3 regions of the Herbaspirillum sp. BH-1 genome follow, and region 3 is predicted to be linked to each of the others. Evidence: predicted binding sites of a transcription regulator. Region 3 holds the regulator's gene; each other region holds the start of a gene.

Region 1 (10,367 bases), on a different contig from region 3:
CAGCCTGCGGCGGGTATGCGTGGGCGAGAGTTTCTCGCTCTTGTCGCCGGCGACGACGGCCACGAAATCGGCCGCCTGCTGACCCTCGACATCGGTGATCGTGAGGAACTGGCCGGCCTTGACTTCAAAGGTCCGGCCATGACCGGCGGGGACGGTCAGGGAGTGGGTAGAGTTGCACATGCTGGCAGGTCGTATTGGGCGCTTATTTGGCGGGGATGAAATCGGCATCGGGCGTGGCGAAGGTGACGCCCAGGTATTGCTGCTGCAGGCGGGCCAGTTCGCCACTTTTCTTCATGGCCAGGATCTGGTCGCTGACGGCCTTGTTCAGGCGCTTGTCTTCGGGACGGGTGGCCAGGGCGATCCACTGCGAGGGGCCCAGTTCGCCGGTGATCTTCATCTTGCCGGGGTGCTGCTTGATGACGTCGGCCAGCACGGTCAGGTCATCGAAGACGAAGTCGGCACGGCGGGTCATGAGGGCGGCCACGGTCTGGTCGACGCTATCGACGCTGAGCAGGGTGATCGGCGCCAGCCCCTTGGCCTTGAGCGTGTCGTTGAACTGCTTGAGGATGCCCTCGGGCGCGCTGCCGGTCTTGACCGCGCCGGTCAGGCCGGCCAGCGATTCGGGAGTGGGATTGGCGGGAATCCTGGTGAAGTCATCGCGCACCAGAGGGCCGTTGACGGTCTTGCCGGTCGGCACCACGTAGGCGATGCGCTTGGCGCGTTCGGCCGTCACGTTCAGTGCCGAGCCTTCCATGTCGAAGGAACCCGACAACAGGCCGGGAATGATGCCGCTGAAGGCCATGCGCTGGTATTCGATCTTCACGCCCAGGCTCTTGGCCACCGCCGCCAGCACGGCCGGGTGGTAGCCCACGATGGCGTTGGAGGCATCGGTGTATTCATAGGGCGCGAAGGTCGGATCGATGGCGACGATCATCTTGCCGCGGCTCTTGATGTCGTCCAGCGTGTCGGCATGGGCGGCGACGCTGCAGAACAGCAGTGCGGAAAGCAGATAGCGGGACAGACGTGGTGCGGACATGGGCGGCTCCTGGAGGTTGAGGGACGATGGGATCGCACAGGCGATCCGGGCAAGCACGATCATGCAATGCATGTTTCATGCCAATCAATCCTGAAACACCAGTTTCCTACGAGGAACGCCGTGAAACACCAGATACAATCAGGCTAAATTTGAAATATCTGTTTCACGACGACGCCGACGACGTACAATGCCTCTCGGTCCAGGGCAGCACCGCCCCGCACAAGACAGGTGCGCCGCGCTGCACTGGAATGATTCTTGCACCATCGCGCAGCATCCCAGACCAGGCCGTCCAGACAACCATGGCAAGCATTCCGACCAAGAAGAACAAGGCTTCGGCCTCCATCGAAAGCCGCATCGCGGCGCAGTACGAACAGCTTTCGGGAATCGACCAGCGGCTGGCCGACATCATCCTCAGCGCACCGGGTCAGCTGGCCATGCAGACGGCAACGGAGCTGGCCGAAAGCGCCCAGGTGTCCAAGGCCACGGCCACCCGCTTTTTCCAGAAACTCGGCTATGCGTCCTACGACGATGCCCGGGAAGATGCGCGGGCGGCGCTGATGGGCGGGTCGCCCCTGTATCTGCAGAAGCGCGGAGAAAAGGAAGCCCGAAGCGGGCTCGGCGCCACCATCGAGGCGCACCTGAACCATGAGGTCGCCAACCTGGCCAATACCTACCGCTCGCTGGATCCGCAGGTCCTGACCGATGCGGTCAATGGCATTGCCAATGCGCAGCGCGTGGCGATCATCGGCTATCGTCACAGCCATACGATTGCGCAGATGATCCGGCGCGAGCTGATCCAGGTGCGCAGCAATGTGCTGGTGCTGCCGGCGCCAGGAGATACGCTGGCCGAGTACCTGGGTGACCTGGGCGAGCGCGACATGGCGATCGTGATCGGTCTGCGACGCCGGGTGCCGGCGATCTCCCTGGCGATGGAAGCCTTGGCCGAGGCCGGCGTGAAGACCCTGTACGTGTCCGATGTGATCGCCGGCAAGCCGGCCCGACGCGCCGACTGGGTGATCCGCTGCCATACCGACGGCATGATGCTGTTCGACAGCGTGGTGGCCGTCTCCGCGATAATCAACCTGATCTGTTCGCTGACGGCCGAACGTCTGCGCGAACGCGGCAATGGCCACCTGCAGCGTGTGGAGGTGCTGCACCAGAAGTTGAAGGAACTGGAATGACGCGACCGGCCTGAGCGGCCGTCGCCATCCAGCCTGTCCAGCCCTGTCCCCTCCCCCCGCTCTGGCCTTCCTTCAGGGATGCAGCGACAGTCCCTTGGTGGCCTTGTCCACCGCCTTCTTGCCGCCGCGCAGGGCCAGTCCCACCAGGTTCATGGATGCCGGGTCTTCCGCCAGAAAGACCTGGCGATTGGCGTCGTCATGGCCGGTGGAGAACATCGCCTGCACATAGGGGGCGACGATCAGTTCACGTTCCAGGCCGATGCGATGGGCCGCCTGCAGACCCTGCAGGTCGGCCTCGAAGATCAGGATGGGTTGGCCACACAGGGCGGTGTAGCTTTTCCCGGCGGCATCGACATAGGGCGTACCCAGGGCTTGCGGCGCGGCGGCGACGATGCCGGTGGCCAGGAATGCGGTGACGTTCAGGCGTTGCCACACGGGCAGGTCATTGCGCACCAGGATGGCGATTTTGGTATCGAACATGCGGTCTTCCCGATCAGGATTCAGAGCATTCCATCTTAGGAAGCCGCCACGTTTCACTCTAGAACATTTGTGCAGACGCGCCGGTAGGCGGCCGGGGTGATGCGGTAGGCGCGCCGGAACCAGCGGCCCAGATGGCTCTGGTCGGCAAAGCCGGCGTCGGCCGCGACCTGGGCCGGATCATGGCCGGCCGCCAGCAGGCTGCGCGCCAGGCGCAGGCGCAATTGCACCAGATAGGCATGCGGGGTGCGCCCGAAGGCCCGGCTGAACTGGCGACTCAAGCGGAACCGGTCCATGCCGGAACAGGCGACCAGCTCTTCCAGGCCCAGATCGTCGGCGAAACGTGCATGCATCAGATCGCGCACCCGTTGCAGGGCCGGGGAAGGTGGCTCATTTCTTCCCGCCACACTGTCGTCGAACTGGCCGGAGAGCAAGACCAGCATGCGGTCCAGGGCCAGGTCGCGGGCCAGTTTGCCCTCGCGCTGGTGCAAGGCAAGGAAGGCCCGGTGGATGGCCCCGGCGAGCTGGGCGTCGTCGTGCAGGGTCTGGCGGAAGGTGGCGAAGCGGGTCATCGCGGGCAGGCGCAGGTGGTCGGTCATCCTGTCCAGCCAGGGCGTGGGCAGGTAGAGCATGGCGTAGGTAAAGCCGCTCTCATGGGGCGCGTGACCGTCGTGCAGGGCACCGGGTTCGATCAGGATGGACTTGCCGGGGGTGCTGACGTGCAAGGCGGTGCCGCAGCGGAAGCGCTGCACGCCCTGCAGGGTCACGCCGACCAGCATCTCGTCATGGTCGTGCGGATCGTAGGCATGGCCGGAGAAATGGGCGCCGATGCTCTCGATGCCGCTGTCCTCGTCGCGCTGCAGCCTGATCCATTCCTGGGCGGGCGTGGGAGAAAGAATGTCCATGACGGGATTCTAGCCGGAGGCGACATTGCGGTGCTCATCCCTCGGACCCCCTGGCATATTTCCTGCTAGATGGGAAATGTTGCAAGGACGCAGCGCGACCGCATCCAGCAGTCGCTGCGCCGCAACAAATCAATTACCATGCGCCCCTGCGGCGACTGTCGACGACAGAAGGCAGTCGCAAATGCAATGGTGGTGTCGGCTTACCCGCTGGCCTGTCCATTGCCGTAACGCGTTCGTTATCCACGATTGATGATTGGTATTGCCATGACGACTTCTACTGCCGGCTCTTCGTCTGCCTCCCCTGCCCCCGTGGCACCCGCTTCTCCCTCGTCTTCCTCGTCCCTGCCCCGCCCGCGCGAGCGCGCTGCAGCGCTTCCCCAGGTACGCCATAACTGGATCGACAACCTGCAGGGCCAGCTGTTCGGGGTGGTGATGATCGCCTTCGGCATGTCCATGCTGCATAGTCTCGGTCTCATCATCGGCCAGGTGGCCGGTGTGGCCTTCCTGGTCAGCTATGCCACCGGGGTCAGCTTCGGTACGGCCTTTGCGCTGATCAACCTGCCCTTCTACCTGCTGGCGGCCCTGCGCATGGGTGCGGCCTTCACCTGGCGCACGCTGGCGGCGGTAACCGCCGTGTCGGTGCTGACCAATATCGCCGGCAACTACATCAGCTACAGCCACCTCGATCCGCTGGTGGGTGCCGTGCTGGCGGGTCTGTGCGTGGGCATCGGGCTGATCGGCCTGTTCCGCCACCAGGCCAGTTGCGGCGGCATGAGCATCCTGGCCAGCTACCTGCAGGAGCGCACCGGTTTCAAGGCCGGCTGGCTGCTGATGGGCTTCGACCTGGTGCTGTTCGCCACGGCGGCCTGCTTCATGCCGGCCGACCGCGTGCTCTATTCGCTGGTGGGGGCCATCGTCATGAACCTGTTCGTGGCCTGGAACCACCGTTACGAGTGGTATATCGCCCGCTGAACGCTGCAGCCCGAGGGCTCAATGCGAGGACACGAACTGCGCATCCGCAAAGCCGGGCGGCAGGGCAAAGCTCTCGCGCAGACGCCGGCATTCGGCCACCGGGGTGGCACCAAAGAGGCGCTTGAACTCGCGGCTGAACTGGCTGGTGCTGACATAACCCACCGCATGGGCGGCCGCCTCGGCCGTCATCTCTTCGCGCACCATCAGCAGACGCGCCTGATGCAGACGGATCGACTTCAGGTACTGCATCGGCGAGGCCTGGGTGATTTCCTTGAAATGCACGTAGAAACTGGGCGCGCTCATGCCGGCCTCGGCCGCCAGCTGCATCACGTCCAGGTCCTGCGCATAGTCGGTGTGGATACGCCGCAGCACCCGCCCGATCTTGCCGAAATGACCGCGCATGGCCAGCGCGTTGCGTAGCGCCTCGCCCTGGGCGCCGGTGAGCACCCGATAGTAGATTTCGCGCAGCAGCGCGGTACCGAGGATGGCGGCCTCCTGCGGTTGCGCCATCGCTTCCAGAAAACGCAGCAGGCTGCCCTGCAAGGCTGGCTCCATGGGTGAGGACATCATGCTGCGCGCGGTCTGCACGGCGGGGGCGCCCTGGCGGTCGATCTGCAGCGCCAGCTCGGCAGCCAGCGTGAAGTCCAGGTGCAGGTACAGGGCCAGCAAGGGACGTCGCGGCGTGGCATCGGTCTCCATGGTGAAGGGCACCGGCACCGAGACCGCCAGGTAATGCTGCTCGTCGTAGAGATACAGCTCCCCGCCAAAATAACCCCGCTTGCGCCCCTGGCAGACGATCACGATGCCCGGGTCGTAGAGCACCGGCGTGCGCGCCAGCGGGCCATCGGCGCGCAGTACACGCACGCTCTCCATGGGCGTGAGGTGATAGCCCTCGGTGGGCGCCATGTCCTGCAGCAGGTGGATGATGCGCTGCTGTACAGGAGCTTGCAGGGTGGGCTTGGCGGTACGCACGGCAATCTCGCGCTTCATAGTTTCAGGCAATAAAAACAGGTGATTACGGCTTAATGATTCGCTGATGGCTGACTATTATGCACTCCCCTACTTGAACTGGAGAAGCATGATGTCCCTGCAGAAAACCTTGCTCATCACCGGCATCAGCAGCGGCTTCGGCCGGGCGCTGGCCGTGGCGGCGCTGGACGCCGGCCACCGCGTGGTCGGTACCGCACGCCACGCACAGGCGGTGGCCGACTTCGAGGCCCTGGCGCCGGGCCGCGCCTGGGGTCACGTACTGGATGTGACCGATACCGACGCCATCGCGCCCATGGTCAGCGCGGCCGAAACGCAGACCGGTGGCATCGACGTACTGGTCAACAATGCCGGCTATGGCCACGAAGGCGTGATGGAAGAATCGCCGCTGGCGGACATGCGCCGCCAGTTCGAGGTCAATGTCTTCGGCGCAGTGGCGATGATGAAGGCGGTGCTGCCCTTCATGCGCGCCCGCCGCCGCGGCCACCTGATCAATATCACCTCCATGGGCGGGCATATCACCATGCCGGGGATCAGCTATTACTGCGGCAGCAAGTTCGCGCTGGAGGGTATCTCGGCCTCTCTAGGCCAGGAGCTCAAGCCACTGGGCATCGCCGTCACGGCAGTGGCGCCGGGCTCGTTCCGCACCGATTGGGCGGGTCGGTCGATGGCGCGCTCGCCGCGCACCATCAGCGACTATGACGCCCTCTTCGATCCGGTCCGCAAGGCCCGCGAAGACAAGCACGGCAAGCAATTGGGGGACCCGGCGAAGGCAGCGCAGGCGATGCTGGCCCTGATCGCCATGCCGCAGCCACCGGCCCATCTGTTGCTGGGCAGCGATGCGCTGCAACTGGTGCGCGCCGGCCTGGCCGCGCGGGAACAGGAAATCCTGGCCCATGAAGTGCTGAGCCGTTCCACCGACGGTTGAGCCTATCCTCCTGGCCATCGTTGGGCATGAGCGGATGACAGATTTGTCATTCGATTGTCATGCCGACGACGCCGTGCGCTGCCTAGACTGCCCGTACTCATCACCTCCAGGAGATAGCATGAAGGCAGTATCGACAACGCACGGCCGGTCGGCCCGGGCCTGGCGCCTGATGCTGGCGGCTTCGCTGGCATGTTCCCTGGCTGCGTTCGCGGCCACCGCGCCGGCCCATGACATGGGGGCCATGCACGACATGGGCGCCATGCATGGCATGGCTCATGACAGCCCGGCACCACTCACCACGGCAACGCCCCCCGTCTTCGTGGCCAGCAGCGCCAAACCCTTTTCCACACTGAATGACGATGCCATGGCCGTAATGGACTACGGCATGCAGCACGCGCCCATGAACGGTCAACCTGACCACGATTTCGTGAGCATGATGCTGCCCCATCACCAGGGTGCAGTCGACATGGCGCGTGCCGTGCTGTTGTACAGCCAGGATCCGGAGATACGCAATCTGGCACTGGGCATCGTGGCCGAACAGCAGAACGAGATCCAGGTGATGCAGGCCTGGCTCAAGCGCCACGGCTACCCCTCAAGCGCGCCCTGAGCCCGCCATCACTGTGCCTCCCCCCGCTTTTTTCAACCACCGCGCCAACGCCATGAAATCATCCAGACTCGCTCTTTCCACCCTCACCATCTCGCTGCTGTCCTTGCTATCCTGTTCGGCCATGGCCCTGCCCACCGCCCATGACCGGGTGTACACGGCCGACCAGAACAGCAATACGGTGTCGGTCTTCAACCCGGTCGACAATACGCTGGTGGGCCAGATCCGCCTGGGCAATCCGCGTCCGGACGTGCTCTCGCCCCTGTATCGCGGCCAGATCAACGTACACGGCATGGGCTTCTCGCCGGATCACAAGACCCTGGTGGTGATCTCCAACGGGTCCAACTCGGTCACCTTCATCGATACCGCCACCAATGCCGTCAAGGGCGTGACCTATGTCGGCCGCTCCCCGCACGAAGGCTTCTTTACCGCTGACGGCAAGGAAGTCTGGGTGGTGGTGCGCGGCGAGGACTACATCTCCGTCATCGACCCGCAGACCTTCAAGGAAACCCGCCGCATCCAGACCGCCGTCGGTCCCGGCATGGTGCAATTCCTGCCGGACAACAAGCTGGCCTTCTCGGTATCGAGCTTCACGCCGCAGGTGGATGTGATCGACGTGAAGTCGCATACGGTGATCAAGAAGATCGACGTGGTGAGCCCCTTCTCGCCCTTCCTGCAATTTACGCCCGACCACAAGGAACTGTGGATGACCCACAAGGACGTGGGCAAGGTGACCCGCATCGACACCCGCACCCTGAAGGTGACCGGCGTGATCGATACCGGCTTCATCACCAATCACCTGGCCTTTGCCACGGTCAACGGCAAGGTGCTGGCCTATGTCACGGTGGGTGGCGAGAACGTGGTCAAGGTCTACAGCACCGATGCCCAGGCACAGCTGCTGGCGACCATCCCGACCGGCGCGCTGCCGCATGGCATCTGGAGTTCCGACGACAGCAGCCGGGTCTATGTGGGCCTGGAAAACGGTGACGGCATGGAAGTGATCGATCCGGCGCAGAACAAGGTGATCGCCCACGTCGCCGGTGGTCAGGCGCCGCAGGCCCTGATCTTCCTCTCCAACGTGGTCGGCGACGGCGATGGCAAGCGGAACCTGGCGCCGCTGGCCAATGCCGAACCGCTCAATATCCGCCTGAAACCCGTGACGGCGCCGGAAGCCAAGGGCTTCGTGGTGTCGCGCAACCTGGGCGTGGTCGATGCCCTGGAGGTGTCGCTCTTCAAGCTCAAGCCGCAGACCAACTACAACGTCTACCTGAGCGGCCAGAGCACGCCGGTGGCCAGCTTCGTGACCGATGCCAAGGGCATGTCCAACGGCACGGCCATCGGTCCGGCGCGCCGCCTGGCCGAACCGGGCGCGCAATCGTCCCAGTCCGGCCCGCTGAAACTGATCGTGATGGAAGGCGCGGCACCGGCCGACGCCAGTCGTGCCGTGCTGGTCAGCGACATGTAATCAGGTACGGCGGGCGGACCGGGGTGCAAGGTCGCCGGCCCGCCCCGGGGTTTCGGGCAGGGGAGCGATCCTTTACAATCGCGGCAGCACCGGGCATTGCACGAATATTGCATGCCCTTGCGGCTGCCCGCTCCCTCCCTTTCCTGCGCCCATGAGCAACGTCCTCAACTACCTGATCACTGCCCGCCGCTGCGAAGTGGAAGAACTGCAACGCCTCGCCCGCACCTGCCAGCTGGTGCTGACGGTGGGCAAACTGATCCACTGCCTGCAGCAGGAACGCGGCATTTCCAATATCTACCTGGGCTCGCGCGGTGAGCGTGATGCCCTGGTGTGGCGCGAGCGCGTGGCCGCCAGTGAGGTGGCGCAGCAGGAGTTTGCCTCCTGGCTGGAGGCCACCGAACATGACAACGCACTTTCCAACGGTGCCCGCCTCTACACCCGCATCGCCTTCGCCTTGCACGCCCTGGACGGCCTGCCGCGCCTGCGCGCCGACGTGGCGGCCCTGGCCTGCTCGCCGGCCGCCAGCTACGAACGTTTCAAGACGCTGGTGGGGGCGCTGCTGGCGCTGGTGTTCGAGGCCGCCGATGTGGCAGTCGATCCACAGATCTCACGCCTGCTGGTGGCGCTGTTCAACCTGATGCAGGGCAAGGAATTCGCCGGCCGCGAACGCGCCGGCGGCGCTGCGGCCTTTGCCATGGGCAAGATCACGCGCGAGCAGGAACAGAGCATCGAATACCAGATCGAGATGCAGGAGCAGGCGCTGCGCCGTTTCGAGTCCTTCGCCGAGGGTTTCCGCAATGAGTGGACGGCGATGCAGGCCACGCTGCCGCTGGCGGAGCTGGAGCGACTGCGCCGCAAGCTGCTGACCTCGCACGAGCGGCCGCTGGATTCCGATATGGCCGATGCCTGGTACCAGTGTTGCTCCACCCGCATTGACGGTCTGCATCAGGTCGAGATTCACCTGGCGCAATACGTGCAGGCGCAATGCCACGCCAAGATCATCGAACTGCAGAAGGAGCTGGACGATCAGGGCCAGTGGTTCAGCCAGGAAGAGGCGCTCGATCCGCTGGCACCCCTGGCGACCTTCTCTTCCAGCCTGGATGGCGGGCACCTGAGCGGCGGCCCCATGGATGCCGGGGTCGGGCCGCACCTGACACAATCCATCGTCGACCTGCTGCGGGCGCAATCCGAACGGCTGCAGAACCTGACCCAGGAACTGGCCACCGTGCGCGAGAGCCTGGAAGAACGCAAGCTCATCGAACGCGCCAAGGGCGTGTTGATGATGAAGCAGGGGCTCAACGAAGAAAACGCCTATCGCCTGCTGCGCAAGCATGCGATGAACCAGAACCGGCGCATCGCCGAAGTGGCCCAGGCCATCCTCTCGCTGACCGAGATCCTGCCGGACGCCTGAGCAGCGGACATGCGGACATCGCGGTGCTGGTACAGCGTCGCGATGTCAGACGTTTCCGACACCAAAACCTCAGATTCACTGATCCCTTCACGCTGCGCAAGCGCGCATCATGGCTCATCCGTAAGGAAGGCATCTGCCTTGCTGCGGTCCCGATTTCCCACACGGAAACGCGCCATGAAAAAAATAAGCATCTCCGCCAATCGCCGCCACTTCCTGCGCGGCGCCCTGACTGCCGCGCCGGCTGCCGCGCTGGCGGTGACCACCGGCAGCCTCACCGTGGCTGCCCAGGGGCAGTCGGCCAAGTCCGGCGACAACACGCCCTACAAACCCAGCTTCTTCAACCAGGATGAATTCGGCCTGCTCAGTGCCCTGGCCGAGGTGCTCATCCCGGCCGATGAAAA
Region 2 (10,367 bases), on a different contig from region 3:
CGTGACGGTGTTGATCACCGGCGAATCCGGCTCCGGCAAGGAGCTGGTGGCACGCGCCCTGCACAAGCACAGCCCGCGCGCCAGCCAGCCCTTCGTGGCATTGAACACGGCCGCTATCCCGAAGGACCTGCTGGAGTCCGAACTCTTCGGCCATGAACGCGGCGCCTTCACCGGCGCGCAAGCCATGCGCCGTGGCCGCTTCGAGCAGGCCGAGGGCGGCACCCTGTTCCTCGATGAAATCGGCGACATGCCGCTGGACCTGCAGACGCGGCTGTTGCGCGTGCTCTCCGACGGCCACTTCTATCGCGTCGGCGGCCATCAATCGCTCAAGGCCAACGTGCGCGTCATCGCCGCCACTCACCAGAACCTGGAACACCGGGTGCGCGAAGGCCTGTTCCGCGAGGACTTGTACCACCGCCTCAACGTCATCCGCCTGCGCCTGCCCAGCCTGCGCGAGCGCAGCGAAGACATTCCCATCCTGGCGCGCTACTTCCTCACCCAGAGCGCCCGCCAGCTGGGCGTGGAAGCCAAGCGCCTGTCACCGCAGGCCATGCAGTTCCTGTCGCAACTGGAATTCCCCGGCAACGTGCGCCAGCTGGAAAACCTGTGCAACTGGATCACCGTCATGGCCCCGGGCCAGACCGTGGAAATCAAGGACCTGCCGCAGGACCTGGTGGAAGAACGCGTGCATGCACCGCAACCGGCGCAGATCGTGTCGGCACCGGCCTCGGCTGCCGGAGCGCCTGCACCGCTGGCCCAGCCCGAGCTGTCGGCAGGCGCGGTACCGGCTGAAGCCGTCGCCGGCAACTGGATCTCGCTGCTGGAAAACGAAGCCGCGCAGATGCTGGCCTCGGAGCAGCCGGAGGTGATGGATATCCTCGGCCGCCAGTTCGAAGCCGCGCTGATCAAGATCGCCCTCAAGCACACCCACGGCCGCAAGAACGACGCCGCCGTGCGCCTGGGCATCGGCCGCAACACCATCACCCGCAAGATCCAGGAGCTGGGTATTGGCGGTGCCGAGGACGATTGATCGGCTAGTGCCGGATCACATCTGATCCAACTCGAGTCAAGCAGGGGAGGCCTGCCCGCGTGCCGCCGCGTGGGCAGGAGCAACAAGGGGAAGAGGCGGCGGCAAACAAAAAAGGAAATGGCCTGGATCTCGCGATCCAGGCCATTTTTATTTGCTCCCGTCGCAGTGACGGGGAAATGATTTATATCATTTACGCGATCGCTGCTTAGCGCAGCTTCAGCACATAACGCGCTGCCACCGAAGCGATCAGGCTCAGCACCGCGCCGAAGATGACGAAGTAGCTCACCGACAGCTTGTTGCCGGTGAAGTCGATCAGCCAGGTGATGATCAGGCCAGCGAAGCCGCCGAAGATGGTCACCGCGATGTTATAGGCCAGCGACATGCCGGTGCCGCGCGTGGCCACCGGGAAGATGTCCGCCAGCAGGGCCGGCATGGCGGCGAAGTACATGGTCATGAGCACGCCGATCACGGTCTGCAGCAACAGCAGCTGCAGGAAGCCCGGCGAATTGGTCAGGAACACGAACATCGGATAGGTCAGCACGATGTACAGGGCGCTGCTGACGATCATGAAGGGCGTGCGACCGATCTTGTCGGAGGCTGCGCCCACCAGCGGCGAGCCGATGAACATGATCAGGCCGGCCACCGACATCGCGGCGAACGACGACCATGCCGGCAGGCCCAGCTGCTTGACCGCGTAGGTCGGGATGTACAGCGACAGGTAGACCGAGACGGTAGCCATGATGACGCTGCCCGAACCGATCAGGAGGCGCAGCTTCTGGCTGGTGAAGGTATCGCGCAGGGGCGCATTGGTCTTTTCGCTGGACTCCTTGAATTCCGGTGCTTCATCCAGGTGACGACGGATGTAGATGCCGGCCGGTGCGATCAGCAGGCCGAAGAAGAACGGCACGCGCCAGCCCCAGGAAGCCAGTTGCTCGGGCGTGAGCATGTTGTTGAGCACGGCGCCGAAGATCGCCGCCAGCAACAGGCTGATGCCCTGGCTGGCCACCTGCCAGCTGGAGAAGTAACCACGGCGATGCGGTGCGTGTTCCACCAGGAAGGCGGTGGAGCTACCGAACTCGCCACCGGCCGAGAAGCCCTGGATCATCTTGCCAAGTGCAATGCCGGCCGGTGCCAGCAGGCCGATGCTGGCATAGCTGGGCATGAAGGCGATCATGGCGGTGCCGATGGTCATGAGCATGATGGACAGCATCAGTGCCGCCTTGCGGCCGGCGCGGTCGGAATAGGCACCCAGCACCACCGCGCCCAGCGGACGCATGAAGAAGGACACGCCGAAGGTGGCGAAGGTCAGCAGCAGCGAAACGCTGTCGTCCCCGGTGGGGAAGAACTGCTTGGCGATGACCACGGCGAAGGCGCCGTAGATCAGGATGTCGAACCATTCGAGCGCATTGCCGATGGAAGACGAGATGATCGCGCGCCGCGCCTGCGGGTGCGTGGTGGCGGCGCCAGGCGCCGTGGTGTTGCTGGTCATGGAGACTCCCTGATGGATGACTGTGGATGGAGGAGCTGCGCGCCGGTCTCGCCCGGGCGGGGCGGACGACTGCCTGGCTGGTTGAATGATGGTTATGGGCTCCCTGTCGCGCTCACGGGGCAAATGCGATCGGCCGTGGGCGTTACAGCGGGCGAGGATAGGCGCCGCAGTGCGGGGCTGTCAAGGCGCGCTGCGGTGGATTATCAGGACGCAGGAAGGCTGTCGCATCGGGTAAATGATTGACACACGATGGCTCATTGCTGGCCTTCATCGACCTCATCCGCTAGCTGCTTCAAGCGGCGCCACAGGGTGGTCCGGCTCATCCCCAGATGGCGTGCGGCGGCAGCGCGATTGCCGCGATAGCGGCGCAGCACGGCCTGGATCTGCGCATCGTCAGGCGCGGCCGTGACGACATCTGGCTCCTGCGCGGTCGCGCTGGCCATGCTGGCGTGCTGCCCCAGTTCCGGTGCGACCCGCAGGATCAGGGCCGGCGTCAGCGCCTGCAGCGGTTCGGCCGCCAGGAACAGGGCCAGCCGTTCCATCAGGTTGCGCAGTTCACGCACATTGCCCGGCCAGGCGTAGGCGCACAGCAGCGGCGAGCAGCGCAGGATTTCCGCACCCAGGTTGGCATGCGGGCGGGCATCCAGCGCTGCCAGTGCATGCTTGAGATGCCACTCGGCCAGTGCCGGCACGTCCTCGCTGCGCGCACGCAGCGGCGGCAGGGGCAGGCGCAGCACGCTGAGCCGGTAATACAGGTCGGCCCGGAAACGGCCCTCGCGCACCTTGGCCTCCAGGTCGCAATGGGTAGCGCTGATGATGCGCACCTGCACCGGAATCGGCCGCGTGCCACCGACGCGCACCACCTCGCGCTCTTCCAGCACGCGCAGCAGGCGTGTCTGCAGGGGCAGCGGCATCTCGCCGATTTCATCCAATAGCAGCGTGCCGCGATGGGCCGCCTCGAACACGCCGGCACGTCCACCCCGGCGCGAACCGGTGAAGGCACCTTCTTCATAGCCGAACAGTTCGGACTCCAGCAGCGACTCCGCCAGCGCGCCGCAGTTGATGGCCACGAAGGGATGGCTTGCCTGGGTCTTGCCCTGCATCAGCGGATGGGCGCGATGGATGGCTTGCGCCGCCAGCTCCTTGCCGGTGCCGGTCTCGCCCTGGATCAGTACGCTGGCCGGTGAACGGGCAAACAGCGTGATCGATTGCCGTACCGCTTCCATGGCAGTCGAATCGCCCCGCAGGTCCTTCAGGTGATGGCGTGCGCGCAGGCTGTCGGCCACCGGCAGGAGGGGGCCACGCGTGCTCTCCAGTTGCGTCAGGCGCGCCAGTTCCAGTGCATCCTCGAAGGCCTGACGCACCGTGGCCGAGGAATACAGGAAGATACCGTGCATGCCCGCCTCTTCGGCCAGGTCGGTGATGAGGCCGGCACCCACCACGGCCTCGATGCCACCGGCCTTCAGTTCGTTGACCACGGCCCGCGCATCTTCTTCGGTGGCATAGGTGCGCTGGGCGATGTCCAGTCCGAACATCTGCTGGAACTCGGCCAGTGCCGGCATCTCTTCCTGATAGCTGACCAGGCCGATGCGGGTGGTGATCTGGCGCGCCCGTGCCAGCGCCTGCATCACGTCGAAGCCGCTGGCACGCGCCACCACCACCGGCACCGGCAACCGGCTCTTGAGATAGGCGCCGTTGGAGCCGGCCGAGATGACCACGTCGCAGCGCTGCGTGGCCAGGCGCTCGCGGATCTCGCGCACGGCCTCGTCGAACCCCAGGTGGATGGGCTCGATGTCGGCCAGGGCGTCGAACTCCAGCGTGATGTCACGGAACAGCTCCGACAGGCGCGATACCGAAGCGGTCCAGATCACGGGTTTGTCGGCGTGGCGGTCGGTGGGGGCAGGGCGTTTCATGGGCGGGGCGCTGGGTGGCTGAGGGTGATTGACGACGACTCAGGGTGGCTGGAAGGCCTAAAAGCCAGCCAGGAAGAAACGTTCACCATGTTTCAGTGAAACGTTAGTGTAACACTGATGAAACAGGGTGGCATGCCTCCGGAGCGCCCGTCGGGTCTGCCTGCTGGCGTGGCAGGGGAGCCAGGTTTCGTCCGCAAGTCATTGATCTGGAAGGAAGTTTCATATCGGCCCAAAAGAGGTCCGCCAGGTTTCGCAGGATGCTGCAGTGCGATGGCACGGCCGTTGCAATAAGGCCCTCCATAGTCCGCTACCTCCAGCAACCCTTACAGAAGGTGTCCATCATGGCTCTCCACTCCGCAGGCGCAGCGTTCCGCCAGGCCGTCCAGGAAGAATCCCCCTTGCAAGTCATCGGCGCGATCAACGCCAATCACGCCCTGCTGGCCAAGCGCGCCGGCTTCCGTGCGATCTACCTGTCCGGCGGCGGGGTCGCGGCCGGTTCCCTGGGCTTGCCCGACCTCGGCATTTCCAACCTGGACGACGTGCTCACCGACGTGCGCCGCATCACCGACGTGTGCGATCTGCCGCTGCTGGTGGATGTCGATACCGGCTTCGGCGCCTCGGCCTTCAACGTGGCCCGCACCGTGAAGTCGATGATCAAGTTCGGCGCCGCCGCCATGCACATCGAAGATCAGGTCGGCGCCAAGCGCTGCGGTCACCGTCCCGGCAAGGAAATCGTCAGCAAGCAGGAAATGGTGGACCGCATCAAGGCCGCCGTGGATGCCCGTACCGATGAGAATTTCGTCATCATGGCGCGCACCGATGCACTGGCCGTGGAAGGCCTGGAGGCTGCCGTGGAGCGCGCCGTGGCCTGCGTCGAAGCCGGTGCCGACATGATCTTCCCGGAAGCCATCACCGACCTGGGCATGTACAAGCAGTTCGCCAATGCGGTGAAGGTGCCGATCCTGGCCAACATCACCGAGTTCGGCTCGACCCCGCTGTTCACCGTGGACGAACTCAAGGGCGCCGACGTCGGCCTGGTGCTCTATCCGCTGTCGGCCTTCCGCGCCATGAACAAGGCGGCCGAAAACGTCTATCAGGCGATCCGCCGCGACGGCACCCAGAAGAACGTGGTCGATACCATGCAGACCCGCATGGAACTGTACGACCGCATCGACTACCACAGCTACGAGCAGCGCCTGGATGCGCTGTTTGCCCAGCAGAAGAACAAGTAATCCCTTCCGATAATTCAGTTTTCACCGAACACGCTACGAGGAGAACACGATGAGCGAACAACAAGCCGCAGGTTTCAAGCCCAAGAAGTCCGTTGCCCTCTCCGGCGTCACCGCCGGCAACACCGCCCTGTGTACCGTCGGCAAGACCGGCAATGACCTGCACTATCGCGGCTACGACATCCTGGACGTGGCCGACAGCTGCGAGTTCGAAGAGATCGCCCACCTGCTGGTGCATGGCAAGCTGCCCACCGCCGCCGAACTGCGGGCCTACAAGGCCAAGCTCAAGGCCCTGCGCGGCCTGCCGGCCAACGTCAAGGCGGCGCTGGAGTGGCTGCCTGCGGCTTCGCATCCGATGGATGTGATGCGTACCGGCGTCTCGGCCCTGGGTTGCGTGCTGCCGGAGAAGGATGACCACAACACCCCCGGCGCGCGTGATATCGCCGACCGCCTGATGGCCTCGCTCGGTTCCATGCTGCTGTACTGGTACCACTACAGCCACAACGGCAACCGCATCGAAGTGGAAACCGATGATGATTCCATCGGCGCCCACTTCCTGCACCTGCTGCACGGCGAGAAGCCCTCCGAGTCCTGGGAAAAGGCCATGCACACCTCGCTGATCCTGTACGCGGAGCACGAGTTCAACGCCTCCACCTTCACCGGTCGCGTCATCGCCGGCACCGGCTCGGACATGCACTCGGCCATCACCGGCGCCATCGGCGCGCTGCGCGGCCCCAAGCACGGTGGCGCCAACGAGGTGGCCTTCGAGATCCAGAAGCGCTACGACAACCCGGACGAAGCCGAAGCCGACATCCGTCGCCGCGTCGAGGACAAGGAAGTGGTGATCGGTTTCGGTCACCCGGTCTACACCATCTCCGACCCGCGCAACAAGGTCATCAAGGAAGTGGCGCGCAAGCTCTCCAAGGAAGCCGGCTCGACCAAGATGTTCGACATCGCCGAACGCCTGGAAACGGTCATGTGGGACATCAAGAAGATGTTCCCCAACCTGGACTGGTTCTCGGCCGTGTCGTACCACATGATGGGCGTACCCACCGCGATGTTCACGCCGCTGTTCGTCATTGCCCGCACCTCGGGCTGGGCGGCGCACATCATCGAGCAGCGCATCGACAACAAGATCATCCGCCCGTCGGCCAACTATGTCGGCCCGGAAGATCTGAAGTTCGTGCCCATCGCCAAGCGCAAGTAAGGCGAGCGGGTAGCAGGGTAGGGAAGGGAGCAAGGGGAGCAGTAGCGCCGCAGTGCAATAGTGATGAAGCAGTGCAGCGATGGAAGCGACGGCCCGCAGGAGCGGCCGTCGCCTTCCGGATTTGTAACAAGCGTTACATGTGGTCGAGTCCGGTGTAATTACTTGCTAAGATGCGGTCGGGCCGTTTTTTGGCCCGCTTCCGGCCCATCTCCGCCCCCGACTCTCCATGGATCATCCGATGATTGCTGCCATCGCTTCCCGTCGTTTTTTCAAGCAGGTCTGCCTGTGCGCGGCCGCCAGTTCCGTGCTGGCCGCCTGTTCTTCCAACACCCCGGTACCGGTGAGCGACACCAAGCCGGTCTTGCCACAACTGCTGCAGGCCCCGGCGGCCACCCAGCCCAGCTGGGCGACCCAGCTCAAGACCGGCGCCTTCAGCTGCGAGATGGGCAACAAGGTCGAGATCCGTATGGATGGCCGGGTGACCGACGGCGTCACGCTGGTGTGGAAGGGCAGCAGCTACATGATGAACCCGGTCAGCACCTCGACCGGTGCAGTGCGACTGGAGAACAAGGGCGAAGGCCTGGTGTGGATCCAGATTCCGTCGAAGTCCATGCTGCTCAATTCCAAGATCGGGCAGCAGCTCGCCAACGATTGCCGCACGCGCTGATTGCATCCTCTGTGCAGCGTGCCGTGGCGATGAGCTGACCGCGGCGCGTTTCTCCCTCCTCCTTCGTTTCCTCTTCTTCTGGCATGTCGCCGGTCTCGCACCGGTGACATCGCATCCGTTTTTTTCGTCGTCGCGCTTGATCCGCATCAGCCGCAAAGCGGCGCCGGCTGGGCGAATTCAGCCACCCGTAAGCTTCAGGTGCAAGACTGGATCAAACGTCGCATGAAGGCCGGACAGGGGGTGCTGCAAGCCGGCACCCGGTATCAAGCCGTCGACGATCGACCCGCAGACCACGCATGTCCAGGGCGAACACAGTTTTCCAATACGAAAGACATGAGGAGACGTCATGCAATACGAGGATTTCTATCGCCGCTCCATCGAGCATCCCGACACCTATTGGGCCGAAGAAGCACAGCGCATCCACTGGGAAGAACCCTTCACCCGCACCCTGGATTATTCGCGCGCGCCCTTTGCGCGCTGGTTCATCGGCGGCAAGACCAATCTCTGCTACAACGCCGTCGATCGTCACCTGGCCGAACGCGCCTCGCAGGCAGCGCTGATCGCCATCTCCACCGAGACCAACAGCGAACGCGTCTACGACTTCGCCGAACTGCATCGCGAAGTCCAGGCCATGGCCGCCACCATGCTGGCCCTGGGTGTGCAGCGCGGCGACCGGGTGCTGATCTACATGCCCATGATCGCCGAGGCGGTGTTCGCCATGCTGGCCTGCGCCCGCATCGGGGCGGTGCATTCGGTGGTGTTCGGCGGCTTTGCGTCCAACAGCCTGGCCTCGCGTATCGATGACGCGCAGCCGCGCCTGATCGTCTCGGCCGATGCCGGCTCGCGCGGTGGCAAGGTGATTCCCTACAAGGGCCTGCTGGACGATGCTATCCAGTTGGCGCAGCACAAGCCGCAGCGTGTGCTGCTGGTCGATCGCGGCCTGGCGCCGATGGCGCGCACGCCGGAACGCGACGTCGACTACGCCGCCCTGCGCGCACAGCACCTGGACCGGCCGGTGCCGGTGACCTGGCTGGAGTCCAATGAAACCAGCTACGTGCTCTACACCTCCGGCACTACCGGCAAGCCCAAGGGCGTGCAGCGCGACGTGGGCGGCTATGCGGTGGCGCTGGCGTCGTCCATGCAGCACATCTTCTGCGGCAAGCCGGGCGAGACCTATTTCTGCACCTCCGACATCGGCTGGGTGGTGGGTCACTCCTACATCGTCTATGGCCCGCTGATCGCCGGCATGGCCACCGTGCTCTACGAAGGCCTGCCGATCCGGCCTGACGCCGGCATCTGGTGGAGCATCGTCGAGAAGTACCAGGTGACGCGCATGTTCTCCGCACCGACGGCCATCCGCGTGCTCAAGAAACAGCCGGCCGAATGCATGGAGCGCTACGACACCTCTTCGCTCAAGGCGCTCTACCTGGCCGGTGAACCGCTGGACGAGACCACCTCCAACTGGATCTCGGCAGCGCTGAAGGTACCGGTGATCGACAACTACTGGCAGACCGAATCGGGCTGGCCCATCATCTCGATCGCCAAGGGCATCAGCGACAAGCCGACCCGCCTTGGCAGTCCCGGCGTGCCCATGCCGGGCTACCGCCTGGCCATCCTCGACGAGGCCAGTGGCGAGCCCTGTGCGGCCGGCCAGAAGGGCGTGGTCGCCATCGAAGGCCCGCTGCCGCCGGGCTGCATGCAGACCGTGTACGGCGACGATGCGCGCTTCGTCAACACCTACTGGCGCAGCCTGCCGCGGGAGGTCTATTCCACCTTCGACTGGGGCATCCAGGACCAGGATGGCTACTACTTCATCCTCGGTCGCACCGACGACGTCATCAACGTCGCCGGCCACCGCCTGGGGACCCGCGAGATCGAGGAGAGCATCTCCAGCCATCCCAACGTCTCCGAAGTGGCCGTGGTCGGCGTGGAAGACAAGTTGAAGGGGCAGGTGGCGATTGCCTTCGCCATCGCCAAACAGGCCGACGCGATTGCCACCACGGAGCAGAGGAAGGCGCTGGAAGCCGAGATCATGGGTGTGGTCGACAAGCAGATCGGCGCGGTCGGCCGCCCGGCACGGGTGTTCTTCGTCACCGGCCTGCCCAAGACGCGCTCCGGCAAGCTGTTGCGGCGAGCCATCCAGTCGATCTGCGAAGGTCGTGATCCGGGCGACCTGCCCACCATCGAGGACCCGGCAGCGCTGGAGCAGGTGCGACTGGCGCTGCGCGACTGATCCCTGCCAGCAGGCGGCGGCCTACACCGGACCTGGCCGCCGCTGATGCCGTAATTTGGTTACACTGGCAACTTCATCCCATCGTCCCTCTTCAAAGCTTCCGGTCATGCATCCCTCAATCCGCCCGGCCACTGCCGCCGACGCCGCTGCCATCTGTGGCATCTACAACCACTACGTCGACACCACCGTCATCAGTTTCGAGACCGAAGCGGTGACTGTCGAGGGCATGGCCGCCCGCATTGCGGATGTGCAGGCGCAGTTCCCCTGGCTGGTGTTCGAACAGGAGGGCGAGGTGCTGGGCTATGCCTACGCCAGCAAATGGAAGCCGCGCGCGGCCTACCAGCGCTCTGTGGAAAGCTCGGTCTACCTGCGTCACGACGCCGGCGGACGCGGCATCGGCAAGCTGCTGTACGGTGAGCTGTTCGCGCAGCTGAAACCCCTGGGCGTGCATCTGGTCATCGGTGGCATCGCCCAGCCCAATGCGGCCAGCGTGGCCCTGCACGAGAGCCTGGGCTTCGTGAAATGCGGCGTCTTCAGCGAGGTCGGCTACAAGATGGGACGCTGGATCGACGTCGGTTACTGGCAGCTCAAATTGCAAG
Region 3 (10,367 bases):
CGAAGACGATATGGCGCATGGCCGACAGCTTGGCCAGGGAAAACTCCAGGCCGATGGAAAACATCAGGAACACCACCCCAAACTCGGCCAGGGCGTGGGTGGTTTCATTGTCTTCGGCGAAGGCCAGCCCGTGCGGGCCGATGATGATGCCCACCACCAGATAGCCCAGCATGGGCGGCAACTGCATCATGCGGAAGGCGACCACGCCCAGCACCGCCGCAGCCAGAAGGAAGAGTGTCAGTTCCAGTCCGGAAAACATGGCTTGTTTAGTTTCTTATGACAATGCAACGCAGTGAATATGAGCAATTTGACAACGCACCAGAGCAAGGCAGCGCGGGAGGGTGTTCACCGCAGCTCACCGCGGCGGGTGGCGGAGGCGGGCCGCAACGGTGCATGCTGGTTGGCGTAGCCGGGCTCCTGGTTGATGCCGGTCTGATGCCGGCGCCCTGCGCCCCGCCTTCTTCAGTGCTGCCGGAACCGGCAGTGATTCCCCCCCTGGCGAGCATGTTGCGGTGCGTCGCAATCCTGCACCTTATATCAAGCTCAACAGCATTCCCTTACATCTGGCAAGTTTTTTGCTTTGCTAATTCGTTTATACTTCGGTTATGAGTGTAACCGATGACAAAACCACATCTGCATCTTTTTCCGCCGAGGCTGCCCGCCGTGCCGTCGAGCTGGCGCGCCAGACCCTGCAGATCGAAGCCGATGCCATCCTGGCGCTGAAGAGCCGCCTGCGCGACGATAGCGCCGAGCCCTTGGCACAAGCCGTGCAGGCCGTGCTGCAATGCCAGGGCCGCACCGTGGTCTCGGGCATCGGCAAATCAGGCCACATCGGCCGCAAGATCGCCGCCACGCTCGCCTCCACCGGCAGCCCCTCGCTGTTCATGCATCCGGCCGAAGCCTCCCATGGCGACCTGGGCATGGTGACCCCCAAGGACGTCTTCATCGCCATTTCCAACTCCGGCGAAACCGCCGAGCTGCTGGCGATCGTCCCCATCATCAAGCGCATGGGTGCCGTGATCATCGCCATGACCGGCAATGACGATTCCAGCCTGGCCCGGATGGCGGCGGTGCACCTCAACGTGGGCGTGGCCAAGGAAGCCTGTACCCTGAACCTGGCCCCCACCGCCAGCACCACGGCCACGCTGGCCATGGGCGATGCGCTGGCGGTGTCGCTGCTGGACGCCCGCGGCTTCCTGGAAGAAGATTTCGCGCGCTCCCACCCCGGTGGCGCACTGGGCCGCCGCCTGCTGACCCACGTGCGCGACGTGATGCGCAGTGGCGAGGCCATCCCGGCGGTGCGTCCGGATGTCTCGCTATCGGCCGCGCTGATGGAAATCACGCGCAAGGGCATGGCGATGACGGCCGTGGTGGATGAGCAGTTCCGGCCGATCGGCGTATTCACCGATGGTGACCTGCGCCGCCTGCTGGAGCGGGGCCAGGATTTCACCAGCTTCAGCATCGCCGAAGTGATGCACGCCCAGCCGCAAAGCATCAACCAGGATCGGCTGGCGGTGGACGCCGTACAGCTGATGGAACAATTCCGTATCAACCAGTTGCTGGTCACCGATGCCGAGGGCGTCCTCACGGGCGCGCTGCACATCCATGACCTGACCCGCGCCAAGGTAATCTGATGACCGCGTCCGCCTTCACCAGCTCCCTGCCGCCGGACGCCCTCGCCAAGGCAGCCGGCGTTCGCCTGATGATCTTCGATGTCGATGGCGTCCTGACCGACGGCGGCCTGTTCTACGGCGAAGAGGGCGAGGCCTTCAAGCGCTTCAACGCCCTCGATGGCCACGGCATCAAGATGATGCAACAGTTCGGCACGGCCGCCGCCATCATTACCGCACGCCAGTCGCCCTATGTACTGCGGCGCGCGCGCGACCTCGGTATCGCCCACGTGTTCCAGGGCGTACACGACAAACGCCAGGCCTTCGAACAACTGCTGCAGCACACCCAGCTCACGGCGGCCGCATGTGGCTACCTGGGCGACGACATCATCGACCTGCCGGTTCTGACCCGCGTCGCCTTCAAGGCGTGCGTGGCCAACGGTCACCGCGAGGTCAAGGCGCGCTGCGATTACGTGACCCAGGCCACTGGCGGCAACGGCGCCGTGCGCGAAGTCTGCGACCTGGTGCTGGCCGCGCAGGGCAACTACGAGGCGGCGCTGGCGCCGTACCTGGCATGAGCGGGCGCAGCGGAGAACGCGCCGCCGAGCGCATCCGGCTGGCGGTGATCGTGGTGATCCTGATCGGCGCGGCCCTGGGCAGCTTCTGGGTACTGCAGGCCTTGCGTGCCTCCAGCGACCAGCACGCAGTACAGCGCCCACGTGGCAAACCCGATTACTACCTGGAAAACTTCAACTACGTGAAACTCGGTCCCACGGGCCTCCCGCGCTATGACGTTTCCGGGACCAAGATGGTCCACTTCCCGCTGGATGACTCCTTCGAGATCACCAAGCCGGTGGTGCACAGCCTGGACAAGGACAAGCCTCCGATGGAACTGTATTCCGACACGGCACGCGTGACCGACGACCAGACCCAGATCCACATGTATGGCAATGCCAACGCCATCCGTGGCGCCGCCAACGGCCGTGCGCCGATGCATCTGGTCTCGGAATACCTGCTGCTGCTGCCCGATGACGAGATCGTCAAGACCGACAAACCGGTTGCAATGACGATGGGCACCACCAGATTGAATGGAGTGGGCATGCTGGCCAACAACGCCACCCAGGTTGTGCAGTTGTTCGGCAATGTGCGCGGTTATTACGAGCCCACGCCGAAGAAACGCTAAACCGGTTGTCCCCACGATAAAAACGCCAAGAACCGACCAGACAGGAAATCCATGAAACGCTCACTCTTACTGCCGATGCTGATGCTGGCTGCCGTGTGCGGCGTGGCCCACGCCGAGAAGGCGGACTCCACCAAGCCCACCAACATCGAGGCGGACCAGATGGTCTACGACGACGTGCGCCAGGTGAAGACCTTCACCGGCAACGTCGTCATGACCCGCGGCACCCTGATCATCAAGGCAGGCCGCGTGGTACTCACGACCGACCAGTACGGCTATGAAAATGCGGTGCTGTACGCGGCTCCTGGTGCACTGGCGAACTTCCGCCAGAAGCGCGATGGTGGCCCCAACCTGTGGATCGAAGGCCAGGCCGAACGCATCGAGTATTCCGAGCAGACCGAGGTCTCCAAGCTGTTCCAGCGCGCGCACATCCAGCGCATGGATGGCAGCCGCATCACTGACGAAGTCAATGGCGAATTCATTTCCTATGACAGCCGCGCCGAGTTCTACTCCGTCAACAACACCGCCAGCGGCGAAAGCAAGCCGGGGGCAGGACGCATCACTGCCGTGATCCAGCCCAAGAACCCGCCTCCGGCGGATGCCTCCCAGCCTTCCACGCCCGCACAGCCCGCTACGCCGGCACCGGCCCAGCGCCGTCAGAACGGAAAGGACCAGTAACGATGGCAAGCTCACTGGTCGTTCGCGGCCTGAAGAAAAGCTACGGTGCGCGCCAGGTGGTGCGTGACGTCTCCATGGAAGTGCGTAGTGGCGAAGTGGTCGGCCTGCTTGGCCCCAACGGTGCCGGCAAGACCACCTCGTTCTACATGATCGTCGGCCTGGTCCCCTCGGACGGTGGCGAAATCGATCTGGACGGTTCGCCCATCTCGCGCCTGCCGATCCACAAGCGCGCCACGCTGGGGCTGTCCTACCTGCCGCAGGAAGCCTCGGTGTTCCGCAAGCTGACGGTGGAAGACAACATCCGCGCCGTGCTGGAGCTGCGCCAGGAAGACGGCAAGCCGCTCTCGCGCGATGAAATCGAGGGCCGCCTGAACAACCTGCTGCATGAACTGCAGATCGAAAAGCTGCGCGAGAGCCAGGCACTGTCGCTCTCCGGTGGCGAACGCCGCCGCGTGGAAATCGCCCGCGCACTGGCCACCGATCCGCGCTTCGTGCTGCTGGACGAACCGTTTGCCGGTATCGACCCGATTGCAGTGATCGAAATCCAGCGCATCGTGCGCTTCCTCAAGGAACGCGGCATCGGCGTGCTCATCACCGACCACAACGTGCGGGAAACCCTGGGTATCTGCGACCGCGCCTACATCATCAACCAGGGCACGGTGCTGGCCAGCGGTAACCCGGAAGAGATCATCGCCAACGAATCGGTGCGCCGGGTATACCTGGGCGAACACTTCCGCATGTAGCACCCACCGTCCATCGGCCGTACAACGGTATTGCAACCAGCGGGCCACGCCGCTCCCAGAAAGACAGATGAAACAGTCGCTCCAGTTACGTACCTCGCAGCACCTCGCATTGACGCCGCAACTGCAGCAGTCGATCAGGCTGCTGCAACTGTCGACGCTGGAACTGCACCAGGAACTGGAACAGATCCTGTCCGACAATCCCCTGCTCGAACGCCTGGACGACGCGCTCGACAATTCGGTGCGCCTATTGGCCGATGGCGCGGTCTCTTCGGCGCCCTCCACCGGAGTGGCCGAGCCCGCTGGCGACAGCGGCAACGAAGCAGCTCCTGCCGCTACCGATGGCGAAGCCAGTTTCGACTACCAGGACAACAGCCCCGAGAGCGGCGTCAGCGGGGAATCCGACTGGAGCTTCGACGACGTGGCGCGCAGTGGCAAGTCGCCCGACGATGACGATGCCCGCCCGCAACTGGAAGCGCATGAGCTGACCCTGCGCGAACACCTGCTGGAACAGATCCGGGTCACCGCCCGCACGCACCGCGACCGTGCGCTGCTGGAACTGCTCACCGATGCGCTGGACGAAAGTGGTTACCTCGAAGAACCGCTGGAAGACATCCTCGCGCGCCTGCCGGAAGAGCTGGGCGTTGACCTGGAAGAACTGTCGATCTCGCTGAAGCTGCTGCAGAGCCTGGACCCGGCCGGGGTGGGTGCGCGCAGTGCCGGTGAATGTCTGGCACTGCAGATCCGCCGCCTGCCCAAGGTGCCCTTCGTCACCCGCAAGCTGGCCTTGAGGATCGTCGAGGATTACCTGCCGCTGTTCGCGCAACGCGACTTCAACAAGATCAAGAAGGCCCTCGATTGCGATGACGAGGACCTGCGCGAAGCACAGACGGTGATCCGTCAGTGCCGTCCGCATCCGGGCGCCGAATTCGCGCGCGATGCTTCGGACTACGTGGTGCCGGACGTGATTGTCAAACAGACAAAGAACGGCTGGCAGGTCATGCTCAACCATGAGGTCATGCCCAAGCTGCGCGTCAATGCGATGTATGCGAGTGCGCTCAAGCAGGCCAAGGGCGAAGGATCGCTGTCTTCCCAGTTGCAGGAAGCCAAGTGGCTCATCAAGAACATGCGGCAACGTTTCGATACAATTTTGCGAGTCGCGCAGGCTATTGTCGAACGTCAAAGAAACTTCTTTTCACATGGCGCAGTCGCCATGCGGCCCCTTGTGCTGCGTGAAATTGCTGATACACTGGGTCTACACGAGAGCACAATCTCTCGCGTGACAACTCAGAAATACATGCTCACGCCGCACGGCATGTTCGAGTTGAAGTACTTCTTCGGTAGCCACGTCGCGACTGAAACCGGAGGCGAAGCCTCCTCCACCGCGATACGGGCGCTGATCAAACAGTTGATAGGAGCCGAAAACCCGCAGACCCCATTATCCGATAGCAAGATTGCGGATATGCTGGCAGAACAAGGCATGGTGGTCGCGCGACGCACAGTCGCCAAATACCGCGAAGTGTTGAAGATTCCGCCAGTCAATCTCCGCAAGTCCCTCTGAGCTTTCCTCAGTTTTTCTGTAGCAGTACCGTTGCTGTGTTCAGGCAAGCATCCCTACCTGGTGCCCATGCCATCCGACACGAAGACCGTGCCCGTGGTACAGCAGCTGTAGACGATGCATCGCACGAACCTCCAGTGACCTCACGATAGGAGTCTTGTATGAATCTGACCATCAGTGGACACCACCTCGAACTGACCCCCGCCATCCGGGAATACGTGCAAAGCAAGCTGGCCCGTATCAAGCGCCATTTCGACAACGTGATCGACGTCAGCGTGATCCTGAGCGTAGATAAACTCACAGAAAAGGAAAAGCGCCAAAAAGCGGAAATCAACGTCCACATCAAGGGGAAGGATCTACATGCGGAAAGCATTGCGCACGACCTCTATGCCGCCATCGATGCCCTGATCGACAAGCTCGACCGCCAGGTCATCAAGCACAAGGACCGCTTGCAGGAGCATCACTCCATGGCCAAGCGTCTGCCCGACGATACCCCCACTGATGCAGTGGCTGGCGCGGCATAAGACAAGGACCCGGGACCATTCCTGCCGGCGGGTGCGCAACGACAGCGTGACGCATAAGGTGGGAATCTCATGAGGAAGGGGCGCGCAAGCGCCCTTTTTCATTTTGCGGCGCCGGGGTCGGTTTCATTTCCTGTGGCAAACAGTGATCCCGCGTCCATCACCGCCGTTGTTCTCCCGACGCGGCCCGTAATGAGACTTGAAGGGGCTCCTCCCGCCCTCATCTTGGTGGCAAGGTCCAAAGGGAAATCGTATAAATGATTTCCACCAAGCAATGCCGGACGACACCCCAACCACGCCGCAACCCTGCCGACTTCAACGCGAGCGGCGGCTTTTCCCTATAATGTCGGCAATCCCATTTTTAAAGGCATAGCCATGAGCGACGTCCAATCCTGGATCAAAGAAACCGTGACCCAAAACCCTGTCGTGCTGTTCATGAAGGGAACCGCCCAGTTCCCGCAATGCGGCTTCTCCGGCAAGGCCATCCAGCTGCTCAAGGCCAGCGGCGCCGAGAACATCGTTACCGTCAACGTGCTGGAAAGCGCCGACGTGCGTCAGGGCATCAAGGAATACTCGAACTGGCCAACCATTCCCCAGCTGTACGTGAAGGGTGAATTCGTCGGCGGCTCCGATATCATGAGCGAGATGTACGCCTCGGGCGAACTGCAGACCCTGATCAAGGGCTAAACCCGGCGCATCGCTGCCCTGCTCCGGTTTCTCTTGTGAGTTCCACTTCCAGTCCGCCACGCCAGCGTCTGATCGTCGCCATCACCGGTGCGACCGGGGCGATCTATGGCGTGCGCCTGCTGGAGCACCTGCGCAAGCATGGTCAGGTGGAAACCCATCTGATGATTTCCGAAGCCGGCGTGCTCAATCTGCACCAGGAACTGGACATGCGGCGCAAGGAGGTCGAAGCCCTGGCCGACGTGGTGCATCACGTGCGCGACGTCGGCGCCTGCATCGCCAGCGGCTCCTTCGCCTCCACCGGCATGGTGGTGGCACCCTGTTCGATGAAGACCCTGGCCGCCGTGGCGCATGGTCTCTCCGACAACCTCATCACCCGCGCCGCCGACGTGGTCCTGAAAGAACGTCGTCGCCTGGTACTGATGGTGCGCGAAACGCCCTTCAACCTGGCCCACCTGCGCAACATGACCGCCGTCACCGAGATGGGCGGTGTGATCTTCCCGCCGCTGCCCGGTTTCTACCAGCGCCCGGCCTCGATGGAAGAGATGGTCGATCACACCCTCGGGCGCGTGCTGGACATGTTCGGGATTTCCATGCAGCTCACTCCCGAATGGCAAGGCATGAAGGGTGGAGCTGACTGATGGAAAAAAGTGCGATGGACAAGATCACCTCGCACTTTGCGGCCTTGTCGTCTCTCATCCCGCTGCGGCCGATTCGTTCTGATGATGACTATGACCGCGCAGTCACCACCCTGAATCAATTGCTCGACGCCGGTGCCGGCAATGAAAAGCACCCTCTGGCCGATCTGGTCGATACACTCGGCAGCCTCATTGCCGAATACGACGACAAGCACTTCCCGTTGCAGCAGGTCTCTCCTGTGGATGTCCTGCAATTCCTGATGGAGCAACATCAGCTCACACAATCCGACCTGCCCGAGATCGGCTCACAAGGCGTGGTCTCCGAAATCCTGCGCGGCAAGCGCGAATTGAATCTGCGTCAGGTCAAGGCACTGGCCCAGCGCTTCGGCGTCGGTGCATCGGTCTTTATCGGCTAGACGCGGCTTGCCCGAACAACACCAATGAAAATGGCCGCAGTACACAACCGCGGCCACTTCTTCACTTCCGATCCCGCCGGGAAGAATCAACCCCGCCCGATATAGGGCATCTTGGTCGCCATCACCGTCATGAACTGCACATTGGCATCCAGCGGCAGGCTGTCCATGTAGAGGATGGCCTTGGCTACATGCTCGGCGTCCATGGTCGGTTCGACCTTGGTGGAGCCGTCGGCCTGCAAGGTGCCTTTCTTCATCAGCGTGGTCATGTCGGTGGAGGCATTGCCGATGTCGATCTGGCCGCAGGCGATGTCATAGGCGCGACCATCCAGCGAGGTGGCCTTGGTCAGGCCCGTGATGGCATGCTTGGTGGCCGTGTAGGAGGCCGAGAACGGACGCGGCGCATGGGCCGAGATGGAGCCGTTGTTGATGATGCGCCCACCCCGCGGGGATTGCTCCTTCATGACGCGGAAGGCTTCCTGGGTACACAGGAAGACACCGGTCAGGTTGATGTCCACCGCTGCCTTCCACTGCTCCACGCTCAACTCCTCCAGCGATACCGGCGGTGCGAAGATGCCGGCATTGTTGAACAGCATGTCGAGCCGGCCGAAGCGTTGCCGGGTCTGTGCGAACAGATGCTTGACCGAGGCCGGATCGGTCACGTCGGTTGCCACCACCAGCGCATTGGCACCGTGTTCGCCAGCCAGTTTGACGGTCTCTTCCAGCGCATCCTGGCGACGTCCGGCCAGGGCCACGCCATAGCCTTCGCGCAGCAGCGCCAGGGTAATCTGCCGGCCGATGCCGGAGCCTGCGCCGGTCACCAGCGCGATACGTTTGGGTGCAGCCATCGTGTTGACTCCTCAATGATCTTATGGACGGAACCTGCATCGTCGGCGGATAAAAAAAACCGCCCGTGATGCACGGGCGGTTTCCACTATAACAAACACCAGGCGCGGCCAGATGAAGGATTTTCAATCCCTGGGCCTGCCTTTCATGTATCCCGGTACTTGTGCATCAGACCGTGCTCGACAGCGGCTTGGCCGTATCGATACCCAGCGTACGCGCTGCATCCTCCAGCCGCGCACGATCCTCTCCCCAGACCGCGCACAACGCCGTATAGGCGATCCAGCGTGCATCGATCTCGAAGAAGTCGCGCAGGTTCACCCGCGTGTCGCTGCGGCCAAAGCCATCCGTTCCGAGGGTCACATACTGCGCCGGCACGAAGGCACGGATACTCTCCGGCAAGGTACGGATGTAGTCGCTCACCGCGATGACCGGTGCAGCGCTGCCCTGCAGTTGCTGCGTCACATACGGCAGCGGGTGCGCGCCCGACAGACGCTGGTTGCGCTGCGCCGCCACGCCATCACGCGCCAGTTCGGTATAGCTGGTCACGCTCCATACCTCGGCCTCGATCTGCCAGTGCTGCTGCAGCAACGCGGCGGCGGCCACTGCTTCCTTCAGGATGGGACCTGCACCCAACAGGCGCGCCTGCGCGTTCTCCTTGCGACCCAGGCAGTACAGCCCACGCAGGATGCCTTCCTGCACGCCCGGCGGCAGGCTGGGCTGGGCCTCGTTTTCGTTGGTGACGGTGATGTAGTAAAAGACGTCCTCGCCGCGCTCCATCATGCGGCGCATGCCGTCGTCGAGGATCACCGCCAGCTCGTAGGCATAGGCCGGGTCATAGGAAACGCAGTTGGGAATCGAAGCCGCCGTCACCAGGCTATTGCCATCCTGATGCTGCAAGCCCTCGCCGCCCAGGGTGGTACGCCCCGACGTGGCGCCGATCAGGAAGCCACGTGCGCGCTGGTCCGCCGCTGCCCAGATCAGGTCGCCGATGCGCTGGAAACCAAACATCGAGTAGTAGATGTAGAACGGCAGCATCGGTGTGCCATGCACCGAGTAGGCGGTCGCGGCGGCCGTCCAGGAAGAGATCGCGCCGGCTTCGGTGATGCCCTCTTCCAGAATCTGGCCATCCTTGGCCTCGCGATAGTAGAGGATGGACCCGATGTCCTCCGGCTCATACAGCTGACCCTGGGAGGAATAGATGCCGACCTGGCGGAACAGGTTGGCCATGCCGAAGGTACGCGCCTCGTCGGCCACGATGGGCACCACGTAGCGGCCGAACTCCGGGTCCTTCAACAGGTTGCCGAGCTGGCGCACCAGCGCCATGGTGGATGACATCTCCTTGCCATCGGCTTCCAGCGCGAACTTGCTGTGCGCTTCCAGCGCCGGCACCGCGCGGCGCGCCTGACCGGCATCGCGGCGTGGCAGGTAGCCGCCCAGCGCAGCGCGGCGGGCATGCAGGTGTTTCATCTCGGCGCTGTCGGGCGCGGGCTTGTAGAAGG

The links. The regulator sigma-54, encoded in region 3, starts transcription at its own class of promoters, with help from an activator protein. The targets are predictions, from matches to a motif close to TGGCANGNAANCTGCTTT.
Positions count from the first base shown of each region.
Region 1: the regulator sigma-54 is predicted to act here: its motif matches at 8,652-8,669, upstream of HBH1_RS05805 (nitrate regulatory protein).
Region 2: the regulator sigma-54 is predicted to act here: its motif matches at 4,704-4,721, upstream of prpB (methylisocitrate lyase).

Region 1 covers NZ_PKOI01000003.1:194,736-205,102, reverse strand. The annotation lists gene HBH1_RS05855 (DUF1989 domain-containing protein) at 1-180, opposite strand, end outside; gene HBH1_RS05850 (transporter substrate-binding domain-containing protein) at 203-1,036, opposite strand; gene HBH1_RS05845 (MurR/RpiR family transcriptional regulator) at 1,336-2,217, shown strand; gene HBH1_RS05840 (DUF2000 family protein) at 2,290-2,697, opposite strand; gene HBH1_RS05835 (AraC family transcriptional regulator) at 2,751-3,599, opposite strand; gene HBH1_RS05830 (YitT family protein) at 3,864-4,571, shown strand; gene HBH1_RS05825 (AraC family transcriptional regulator) at 4,590-5,477, opposite strand; gene HBH1_RS05820 (oxidoreductase) at 5,653-6,486, shown strand; gene HBH1_RS05815 (DUF305 domain-containing protein) at 6,605-7,093, shown strand; gene HBH1_RS05810 (YncE family protein) at 7,146-8,555, shown strand; gene HBH1_RS05805 (nitrate regulatory protein) at 8,707-9,966, shown strand; gene HBH1_RS05800 (gluconate 2-dehydrogenase subunit 3 family protein) at 10,141-10,367, shown strand, end outside.
Region 2 covers NZ_PKOI01000022.1:17,661-28,027, forward strand. The annotation lists gene ntrC (nitrogen regulation protein NR(I)) at 1-1,030, shown strand, start outside; gene HBH1_RS21460 (MFS transporter) at 1,236-2,519, opposite strand; gene prpR (propionate catabolism operon regulatory protein PrpR) at 2,774-4,432, opposite strand; gene prpB (methylisocitrate lyase) at 4,774-5,664, shown strand; gene prpC (bifunctional 2-methylcitrate synthase/citrate synthase) at 5,714-6,868, shown strand; gene HBH1_RS21480 (hypothetical protein) at 7,107-7,535, shown strand; gene HBH1_RS21485 (propionate--CoA ligase) at 7,882-9,768, shown strand; gene HBH1_RS21490 (arsinothricin resistance N-acetyltransferase ArsN1 family B) at 9,875-10,367, shown strand, end outside.
Region 3 covers NZ_PKOI01000011.1:33,132-43,498, forward strand. The annotation lists gene HBH1_RS15295 (monovalent cation:proton antiporter family protein) at 1-259, opposite strand, end outside; gene HBH1_RS15300 (KpsF/GutQ family sugar-phosphate isomerase) at 606-1,634, shown strand; gene HBH1_RS15305 (KdsC family phosphatase) at 1,634-2,188, shown strand; gene lptC (LPS export ABC transporter periplasmic protein LptC) at 2,185-2,793, shown strand; gene lptA (lipopolysaccharide transport periplasmic protein LptA) at 2,845-3,468, shown strand; gene lptB (LPS export ABC transporter ATP-binding protein) at 3,471-4,211, shown strand; gene HBH1_RS15325 (RNA polymerase factor sigma-54) at 4,279-5,769, shown strand; gene hpf (ribosome hibernation-promoting factor, HPF/YfiA family) at 5,928-6,290, shown strand; gene grxD (Grx4 family monothiol glutaredoxin) at 6,663-6,974, shown strand; gene HBH1_RS15340 (UbiX family flavin prenyltransferase) at 7,010-7,612, shown strand; gene HBH1_RS15345 (helix-turn-helix domain-containing protein) at 7,612-8,025, shown strand; gene HBH1_RS15350 (SDR family oxidoreductase) at 8,112-8,870, opposite strand; gene mdeB (alpha-ketoglutarate dehydrogenase) at 9,037-10,367, opposite strand, start outside.